One region of the Isoptericola sp. NPDC056605 genome, then DNA from elsewhere that is predicted to be linked to it. Evidence: predicted binding sites of a transcription regulator. Region 1 holds the regulator's gene; the other holds the start of a gene.
What was found. Region 1 encodes LexA, which represses DNA repair genes until DNA is damaged. Its sites were predicted from a motif close to TCGAACANNTGTTCGA; they were not measured.
Positions count from the first base shown of each region.

Region 2: the regulator LexA is predicted to act here: its motif matches at 2,593-2,608, upstream of ACFQ8Y_RS17280 (SAV_6107 family HEPN domain-containing protein).

Region 1 is NZ_JBHTVT010000037.1:17,289-21,694, reverse strand. It holds gene nrdR (transcriptional regulator NrdR) at 32-538, opposite strand; gene ACFQ8Y_RS22175 (LysM peptidoglycan-binding domain-containing protein) at 643-972, opposite strand; gene lexA (transcriptional repressor LexA) at 1,242-2,078, shown strand; gene ACFQ8Y_RS22165 (L-lactate dehydrogenase) at 2,130-3,089, opposite strand; gene ACFQ8Y_RS22160 (ATP-dependent DNA helicase) at 3,099-4,406, opposite strand, start outside.
Region 2 is NZ_JBHTVT010000019.1:7,018-11,423, forward strand. It holds gene ACFQ8Y_RS17260 (response regulator) at 1-54, shown strand, start outside; gene ACFQ8Y_RS17265 (proteasome assembly chaperone family protein) at 157-1,095, shown strand; gene ACFQ8Y_RS17270 (cold-shock protein) at 1,319-1,522, shown strand; gene ACFQ8Y_RS17275 (spermidine synthase) at 1,645-2,439, opposite strand; gene ACFQ8Y_RS17280 (SAV_6107 family HEPN domain-containing protein) at 2,754-3,149, shown strand; gene ACFQ8Y_RS17285 (DNA polymerase IV) at 3,146-4,406, shown strand, end outside.

The DNA of each region.
Region 1 (4,406 bases):
GCATTTCACGCGGACCGGACGCGCCTCCCGCTCAGTCCGTCGCGCCGCGCCCCGCCGCCGCGGGCTCGCCGTCGGCCGCCGACCCGCGCGCCTCGTGCTCCGCCCGCAGCGACGTGATCGCGGTCTCGAAGTCCTCCAGGGACTCGAAGGACTGATACACGCTGGCGAAGCGCAGGTAGGCGACCTCGTCCAGCTCGCGCAGCGGCCCGAGGATCGCGAGACCGACCTCGTTCGCCTCGATCTCCGGCCGACCGGAGGCCCGCAGGGTCTCCTCGACCTTCTGCGCGAGGACGGCGAGGTCGTCGGAGCTCACCGGCCGGCCCTGGCACGCCTTGCGCACGCCCGCCACCACCTTGTCCCGGCTGAACGGCTCGGTCACCCCGGAGCGCTTGGCCACCGACAGGCTGGCCGTCTCGATCGTGGTGAACCGACGCTGGCACGCGGGGCACTGGCGCCGGCGACGGATGGACGCGCCGTCGTCGGAGGTGCGCGAGTCGACGACTCGTGAGTCCGCATGGCGGCAGAACGGGCAGTGCATCGCTGGTCTCCTGCGCTCGGCTCCGGACCGGCGCCCGGCTGCCCGTCAAGGTAAGCGGCGGGCGACCGTCCGCGCAAGCAGGATCCCTGGGAGCGGCGATGCCGTCAGTCCAGCGGGAGCAGGACCACCTGCCCGGTCTGGAGTTCCGCCGAGGTCAGCCCGTTGAGGTCGCGGAGCTCGGCGACGACGTCGCGCAGGTCGTCCCCCGTGTCCCGCACCTGCTGCGCGTACTGCCACAGGGTGTCGCCGGGCGCCACCGTCTGGAGCCGCACCTCGACGCCTGCGCCCGGCGCCTCCGCCACGGCCCGCTGGCCGACCAGGCCCGCGCCCACGAGGACGAGGAGCACCAGTGCCGCGACCACCACCCGTCCCCTGCGGGTCAGCCGGAGCCCTCCGAGCCCGAGGAACCCGTGAGCGTCGCTGGTGCTGCGCACGTTCTGCATCGTCCTGCCTCCGGTCCACGTGGTGCCGCGATGGGCGGCCGCTCCGTCGAGCATCCGTCGTCGAACACCCGTTCGTCGAACACCTGTACGTCGAACTGCTGTACTAGGTGTACCACGTCGGGGCGACACGGTCGAGACCTGATCGAACAGATGTTTGATGTCGGGCCGGAACTGGCTTAGAGTGGCCGACAGCGCGATGGAAGGTTTGTCGGATTTCATCGGCCCGCCCACGGGCCGCGCCCTGCAGGACGGAGAACGCGATGACCAGCGGACGGGACCAGGCCCCGGCGTCCACGACGACGGCGACGTCATGGGCAGCCCAGGACGAGACCCCCGGGGAGGCGGCCGCGTCGACGGTCCCGGCCGGCACCACCACGACCGTGCTGGCGTCGGTGAGCGAGCTCTCGCCCTCGTCCGACCGCCTCACGCCCCGCCAGCGTCGCGTGCTCGAGACCATCCGCAGCTCCGTCGAGGCGCGCGGCTACCCCCCGACCATGCGCGAGATCGGCGAGGCCGTCGGGCTGGCGAGCCCCTCCTCGGTCAAGCACCAGCTCACCACGCTCGAGCGCAAGGGCTACCTGCGCCGTGACCCCAACCGGCCGCGCGCGATCGAGGTCGTCGACCTCGAGTCGCCCGCGACCGGCGGTGCCGTCCCCGACGCCGACGCGGCGCCCGGGTTCGTGGCGGGGTCGCTCGCCGCCTCCGACGCGCAGCCGGCCCAGGCACCGTCGTACGTCCCGCTGGTCGGCCGGATCGCCGCCGGCGGTCCCATCCTCGCGGAGCAGGTCGTCGAGGACGTCTTCCCGCTCCCCCGGCAGGTCGTCGGCGACGGGGACCTGTTCCTGCTCAAGGTCGCGGGCGACTCGATGGTCGACGCCGCGATCTGCGACGGCGACTGGGTGGTCGTGCGGAGCCAGCCCGTCGCCGAGAACGGCGAGGTCGTCGCCGCGATGATCGACGGCGAGGCGACGGTCAAGACCTTCAAGCAGGCCGGCGGGCACACCTGGCTGCTGCCGCAGAACGCCGCCTACTCGCCCATCCCGGGAGACGAGGCGCAGGTGCTCGGTCGGGTCGTGGCGGTGCTGCGCAGCCTCTGAACGGCGCTCCGCCCCGGCCCCGCCCGGCGCCCCGCGTCCGGTCCGGTCCGGTCAGAAGCCCAGCCGGCGCTGCACGGCCCGCATGCTCTCGGCCGACGCACGCAGCCCGGCGACCTCCTCGTCCGACAGCGGGGTGTCGATGGTCTCCCCCACGCCGCGCCGGTCGACGAGGGACGGCACCGACAGGCAGACGTCGCTGATGCCGTAGAAGTCGTCGAGGCGGGAGGACACGTTCATCACGCGGTGCTCGTCGTTGAGCACCGCCTCGATGATCCGGGTCGCCGCCAGGCCGACCGCGTAGTTGGTCGCCCCCTTGCCGGCGATGACGCGGTAGGCCGACTCGACGACGTCGGTCGCGATGCGCTGCCGGGCCGGCGCGTCGAGCGGCGGGCGACCCCGGAAGGGCCGCCAGTCCAGGAGGGGCACGCCGGCGATCGTGGCCGAGCTCCACAGCACGATCTCCGAGTCGCCGTGCTCGCCCGCGATGTTCGCGTGCACGTTCCCGACCGCGACCCCGCAGTGGCGGGCCAGCGCGTCGCGCAGCCGGGACGAGTCGAGGACGGTCCCGCTGCCGAACACCCGGCCCCGGGGCAGGCCGCTGATCTCCTGCGCCGCGTAGGTGACGACGTCGACCGGGTTGGTGACCATGAGGAACACCGCGTCCGGGGCCACCTCGAGCAGGCCCGGCAGGATGGAGCGCGTGAGGCCTACCGTCGCCTCGGCCAGGTCGAGGCGGCTCTGGCCGGGCTTCTGCTTGGCCCCCGCCGTCACCGCGACGATGTCGGCGCCGCGGCACACCTCCACGTCGTCCGAGCCGTCGATCTCGGCCTGAGGGATGAACATCCCCCCGTGCCGCAGGTCGAGGACCTCGGCCTCCACCTTCGCGCGGTTGACGTCCAGGAGGGCGACGGACCGGGCCGCGCCCCGGGCCAGCGCCGCGTACGCGAGGGTGGAACCCACCGCGCCCGCTCCGACGATCGCGAGCTTGGTCGTCCTGCGTGTCTCGTCCACGGCCCCACGCTAGGTGTCGAGACGCCGGAGCGCAGCGCGGACGAGCTCGCCGTCCGTGGTCGGCCAGAAGTCCGGCATGGATCGGGTGAGGAACGACCCGTAGCGCGCGGTCGCGAGCCGGGGGTCGAGGACGGCCACGACCCCTCGGTCGTCGCCCGTGCGCACGAGCCGGCCGGCGCCCTGCGCCAGCAGCAGCGCAGCGTGCGTGGCCGAGACCTGCATGAACCCGTTGCCTCCCGCCTGCTCCACGGACCGCGCCCGCGCCGCCTTCACCGGGTCGTCCGGGCGCGGGAACGGGATCCGGTCCACCAGCACCAGCTGGCAGCTGGGCCCCGGGACGTCGACGCCCTGCCACAACGAGAGGGTGCCGAACAGGCAGGTCGCCGGGTCGTCGGCGAACGCCTTCACGAGGGTCGGAAGCTGGTCGTCGCCCTGGCACAGCACGGGGACGTCCAGCCGCTCGCGCATCGCCTCGGCCGCGGCCTGCGCCGCCCGGCGGGACGAGAACAGCCCGAGGGTCCGTCCTCCGGCGGCCTCGATCAGCCCGGCGATCTCGTCGAGCTGGGCGTCGGTCGTCGGCTCCCGACCCGGCGCGGGCAGGTGCCGCGCGACGTAGAGGATCCCCTGGCGCGGGTAGTCGAACGGGCTGCCGACGTCGAGACCCGTCCAGTCGGCCGTCTCGTCCGTCCCGCCCGAGCCGGCGAGGCCCAGCGACCGCGCCACCGGGTCGAACGTGCCGCCGAGGGTGAGCGTCGCCGAGGTGAAGACTCCCGTGGCCTCGCCCAGCAGGTGCGTGCGGATCAGCCCCGCCACCGCCAGCGGCGCCGCGTGCAGGCGCGTGACGCCGTCGCCCGCCCAGGGCGCGTTCTCCGGCGGGCGCGAGCACCACAGCACGTCCGCCGTCGTGTCCTCCGCCGCCATCCGCTCCGCGACCTCGAAGAGCTGCAGGACGGCCGACTGAGCCATCTTCGTGCCGGCGTCGGGCGCCTCCTGCCCCTTGCCCGGGCCCTGGGGCTTGAGCCGGGTGAGGAGCTCGCGCGCGGCGTCGCGCACCGCGCCGACCGCGGCGCGCAGGTCGTCGGGGAGGCCGAGCGGGAACCGCTCCGCGGGGGCCGTGGCGAGCAGGCTGCCCAGTCGCTGCGAGGCGGCGTCGAGCGCCTCGGTCTCGGTGCCGCCGTGCCGCCGCGCGAGGCGCGCGGCGTGCTCCACGACCGTCAGCGACAGGTCGACGGTCGCCGCGGCCGTCACGCGCTCGGCGAGCTCGTGCGCCTCGTCGACCACGACGGCGTCGTGCTCGGGCAGCACGCCCGGGTTCCC
Region 2 (4,406 bases), on a different contig from region 1:
GTCCGACAGATCGACGACTTCTTCGTCACCGTGGTGCGGCTGCCGCACCACTGATCGGGGCCGGCGGGGCGCGGGAAGGATCCGGGGCGCGGCACGGTTGTCACTCCTGCGGGCGCGAGCCCGCCGGCACGAGCCGGAGAACCGAGGAGGAGACCCTTGCTGGACCCGCAGAGCATCTACGAGGTCGACGAGGCCGCCGTTGCGCGCGTCCTGCCCCACCAGGGGCCCGACGCGGCGCCGACCGGTACCGGACCCGTGCTGCTGCACGCGCTCGACGGTTTCGTCGACGCGGGCTCCGCGGGGGAGATCGCCGTGGAGCACGTCACCGAGGAGCTGACGACCACGCGCCTGGTGACCTTCGACGTCGACCAGCTCCTCGACTACCGCTCGAAGCGGGTCGGGATGACGTTCGACGCCGACCGATGGTCCGCCTACGACGAGCCCTACCTCGCGATCGACCACGTCGCCGACCGCGAGGGCACCGGCTTCCTGCTGCTGCACGGCTCGGAGCCCGACCTGCAGTGGGAGCGGGTCGTGGCGGCCGTGAAGGGACTGGCCGAGCGCTTCGAGGTCTCCCTGACGGTCGGCTTCCACGGGATCCCCATGGGGGTGCCGCACACGCGGCCGCTGTCGCTCACGGCGCACGGCACGCGTCCGGGCCTGGTCGAGGACTACACCTCGTTCTTCGGCACCGTGCGGGTGCCCGGCTCGCTCGCCGCGCTCCTGGAGTACCGCCTCGGCGAGGCGGGGCACGACGCGATCGGCTTCACCGTGCACGTGCCGCACTACCTCGCGCAGTCCCGCTACGCGCCGGCGGCGGTCGTCGCGCTGCGGCACGTGGAGCGCGCCACGGGCCTGGACCTCGCGACGGGCCTGCTCGCGGAGGCCGCGGCGGACGCGACGATCGAGGTCGAGAAGCAGGTGGGGGAGTCGGGCGAGGTCAAGGCCGTCGTCAAGGCGCTCGAGGAGCAGTACGACGCCTTCACGAGGTCGGTGGGGCGGCCGAGCCTCCTCGCCGAGCAGGCCCCCCTGCCCACGGCCGACGAGCTCGGCGCCGAGTTCGAGCGCTTCCTGGCCCAGCAGGACGACGACTGACCCGGACGCCCCCGGGTGCCGCTCGTCCGCGGTGCGCACTCCGCCCGTCCCGAATGGCCGATGCGCGGCTTCCGCGGCTTATCCGTGGCACGTCGGTGTGGTCCGTGCCACACTGACCGCGTTGCAGAGGCGCTCCTTCGCACGAACCGGCGGTGCGGCCTGCAGCGACGGGTGGCCGCCCGGCCCGCTCGTGCCCGTTGTGACGGAAGGTCGAAGGATCAGCATGGCGCAAGGTTCTGTGAAGTGGTTCAACTCGGAGAAGGGCTTCGGCTTCATCGCGCAGGACGACGGCGGCGCCGACGTCTTCGTGCACTACTCCGCGATCCAGACGCAGGGATACCGCACCCTCGACGAGGCCCAGCGGGTCGAGTTCGAGATCACCCAGGGCCCCAAGGGGCCGCAGGCGGAGCAGGTCGTGCCGCTCTGAGCACCCGGCTCGCCTGACGACGGCCGCGTCCCCGGGAGGGGCGCGGCCGTCGTCGTGCCGGGCGCGACCGGCGCTCGCCAGGTGCTCGCCCTGTCGCCCGAACAGTGCTCGACCGGCGGACGTCAGGCCCCGGCGAACCTCGTGAGCTCGTCACCGACGAGGAGGCGGGTCGGGACGGGCAGGCTGCGCAGCCGTCGCGCGAGGCCGGCGTCGTGCAGGTCCACCACCTCGCCGGTGTCGTCGGGCGCGGCCCGCACCGCGACGAGCACCACGTTGCCGTACCGGCGGCCCTTGAGGACGGCGTGCTCCGCGACGACCCCGAGCCGGCCGTCGGCAGCCGCGCCCGGTCCGAACGCGGCGGCGAGCGTGGCGGTCTCCCGGCGCGCGAGCGACAACGGCGGGCGGTCCGCGCAGTTCGCGAGCAGGACGCCGCCGGGGCGCAGCACCCGGTGCGCGGCCGCGGCGAACGCGTCGTCGGCCAGGTGGTCGGGCGTGCGGTCGCCCGCGAAGACGTCGCGCACGACGACGTCGAACGAGCCCGGCGCCAGCGACGCGAGGGCGTGGCCGGCGTCGTCGGCCCGCAGCCGGAGCCGGGGCGAGCGCGGCAGCGCGAACCAGGACCGCACGAGCTCGAGGAGGCGGGCGTCGACGTCGACGCCCAGCTGGCGCGAGTCCGGTCGCTCGTGCTCGACGTGCCGCGCGAGGGCGCACCCCGCCGCCCCGAGGTGCAGCACCCGCAGCGGGCCGTCGGGCAGCCCCGCCAGCACGGCGGCCATCTGCTGCATGTACTCGAAGGCGAGGAAGCCGGGGTCGGCCAGGTCGAGGGCGGAGCTCGGCACGCCGTTGACGTGCAGCGTCACGCGGTCGGGGTGGTCCGGGTCGCGCTCGACGCGTGCCGTGCCGGTGTCGATCGGCACCTCCTCGTCGGGGAGTGTCGGTGCGTCGGAGGATGCTGGGTGGCGTCGACCGGACCGGCGCTCGGGGCGCGATCCACCTCGGGAGGAGCGGGACATGCGACCAGTCTCCCCGCTCCGGAGGGTGGGGAGGGCCCGGGCCGGCGGTTGACAGGTTCGAACAGGTGTTCGACACTGGACGGGCGCGGGGAACCGCGGAGCACGGGAGGTGCAGGATGTCGGCTCGCACGAGATCTGCCGGTGCGACGGGCGGTCGTGGTCAGGCGGGCCGAGCAGGTCATGGCGGCGCGGGCGCGGCGCTGCCCCCGAGCCCCGAGGTGACCCGGCTGCTCGACCGCTCCGACGCGGAGCTCGCGGCGGCCGCGACGGCGACGGACCCGGCCGAGCGCTTCGTGCACGCCCACCTGGCGGCGCTGCGGGCGGCCGCCGCCGTCGTCGCGCTGCGCGGCCGCCCGTCGGCCCGGAGCCGGGCGCGTTCGGTCTGGGACATGCTGGCCCTCGTGGAGCCCGACCTCGCCGCGTGGTCGGGCTACTTCGCCTCCGGGGCCCGTGTCCGGGCGGCGGTCGAGGCGGGGCTCGAGCCCGACGTCGACGCCCGGCGGGCGGCCGAGATCGTGGCGTGCGCGGAGGACTTCCGGGACGAGGTCGGCCTCCTGGTCGACCCGGGCGCCGGGTTCGCGCGACCGCTCGCCCTCACGCCGGCGGCGTCGTGAGCCGCGGCCCACGGGCAGCGGGGGCGTTCCGGGACTGGGGCAGCGACGAGTCCGGCACCTCCGTGCTGCACGTCGACATGGACGCCTTCTTCGCGTCCTGCGAGCTCGCCCGCCGCCCCGAGCTGCGCGGTCGTCCCGTCATCGTCGGGGGGCGGGAGCGGGGCGTGGTGCTCGCGGCGACCTACGAGGCCCGGGCCTTCGGGGTGCGCTCCGCGATGTCGATGGCCGCGGGACTGCGCCTGTGCCCGCAGGCCGTCGTGGTGCCGGCCGACCACACGCTGTACCACGAGGTGTCCGAGTCGGTGATGGCGATCCTTGCCACGATCACCCCGTTGGTCGAGCGCGTCTCGGTCGACGAGGCCTTCCTGGACGTGAGCGGGGCCCGGCGCCGGCTGGGCGCGCCGACGGCGATCGGGGCGCGGCTGCGCGAGCAGGTCCGGGCCGAGCACGGGATCACCTGCTCCGTCGGGGTCGCGCGCAACAAGTTCGTGGCCAAGCTGGCGTCCACCCACGCGAAGCCGGACGGGATGATGCTCGTGCCGGCGGACGCGACCGTGCCCTTCCTGCGGACGCTGCCGGTCGGTGCGCTCTGGGGGGTGGGTGAGAAGACGGAGGCCGCCCTGGCGCGCTGGGGCATCACGACCGTCGCCCAGCTCGCGGACACCGACGTGCCGACGCTGCAGGCGGCGGTCGGGTCGGTCTCCGGGGCGCACCTGCACGACCTCGCGTGGGGGCGTGACCCGAGGCCGGTCGTCCCGGGGCACGAGGAGCGCAGCGTCGGGGCCGAGACGACGTTCGAGCGTGACCTGTGGGACCTCCGCGCGGTGGAGCAGCGTGTCCTCGAGCTCGCGGACCGGGTCGCGGCCCGGCTGCGGCACCAGGGCGTGGTCGCGCGGACGGTGTCGATCAAGGTCCGCACCAGCGACTTCCGGACCCTGACCCGGTCCCGCACCCTCGACGGCCCCACGGACGTGGCGCGCGCGATCTTCCTGGTCGCGCGCGAGCTGCTGGGTGCGGCGGACCTCCGCGGTCTGCCCGTGCGCCTGGTCGGCGTCCGCGGTGAGAACCTGCAGGTCAGGTCCGGTCTCGCCGAGCAGGTGACCCTCGACGAGGCCGTGGATCCGCGTCAGGAGGCGCGTCGGGAGGCCGAGCTGGCGCTGGACGCCGTACGCGAGCGGTTCGGGCGATCCGCGATCAGCCTCGGTGCGGCGCCGGGCCGTCGCCGAGGTTCACCCCCGCCGACTACCATGCCGGGCG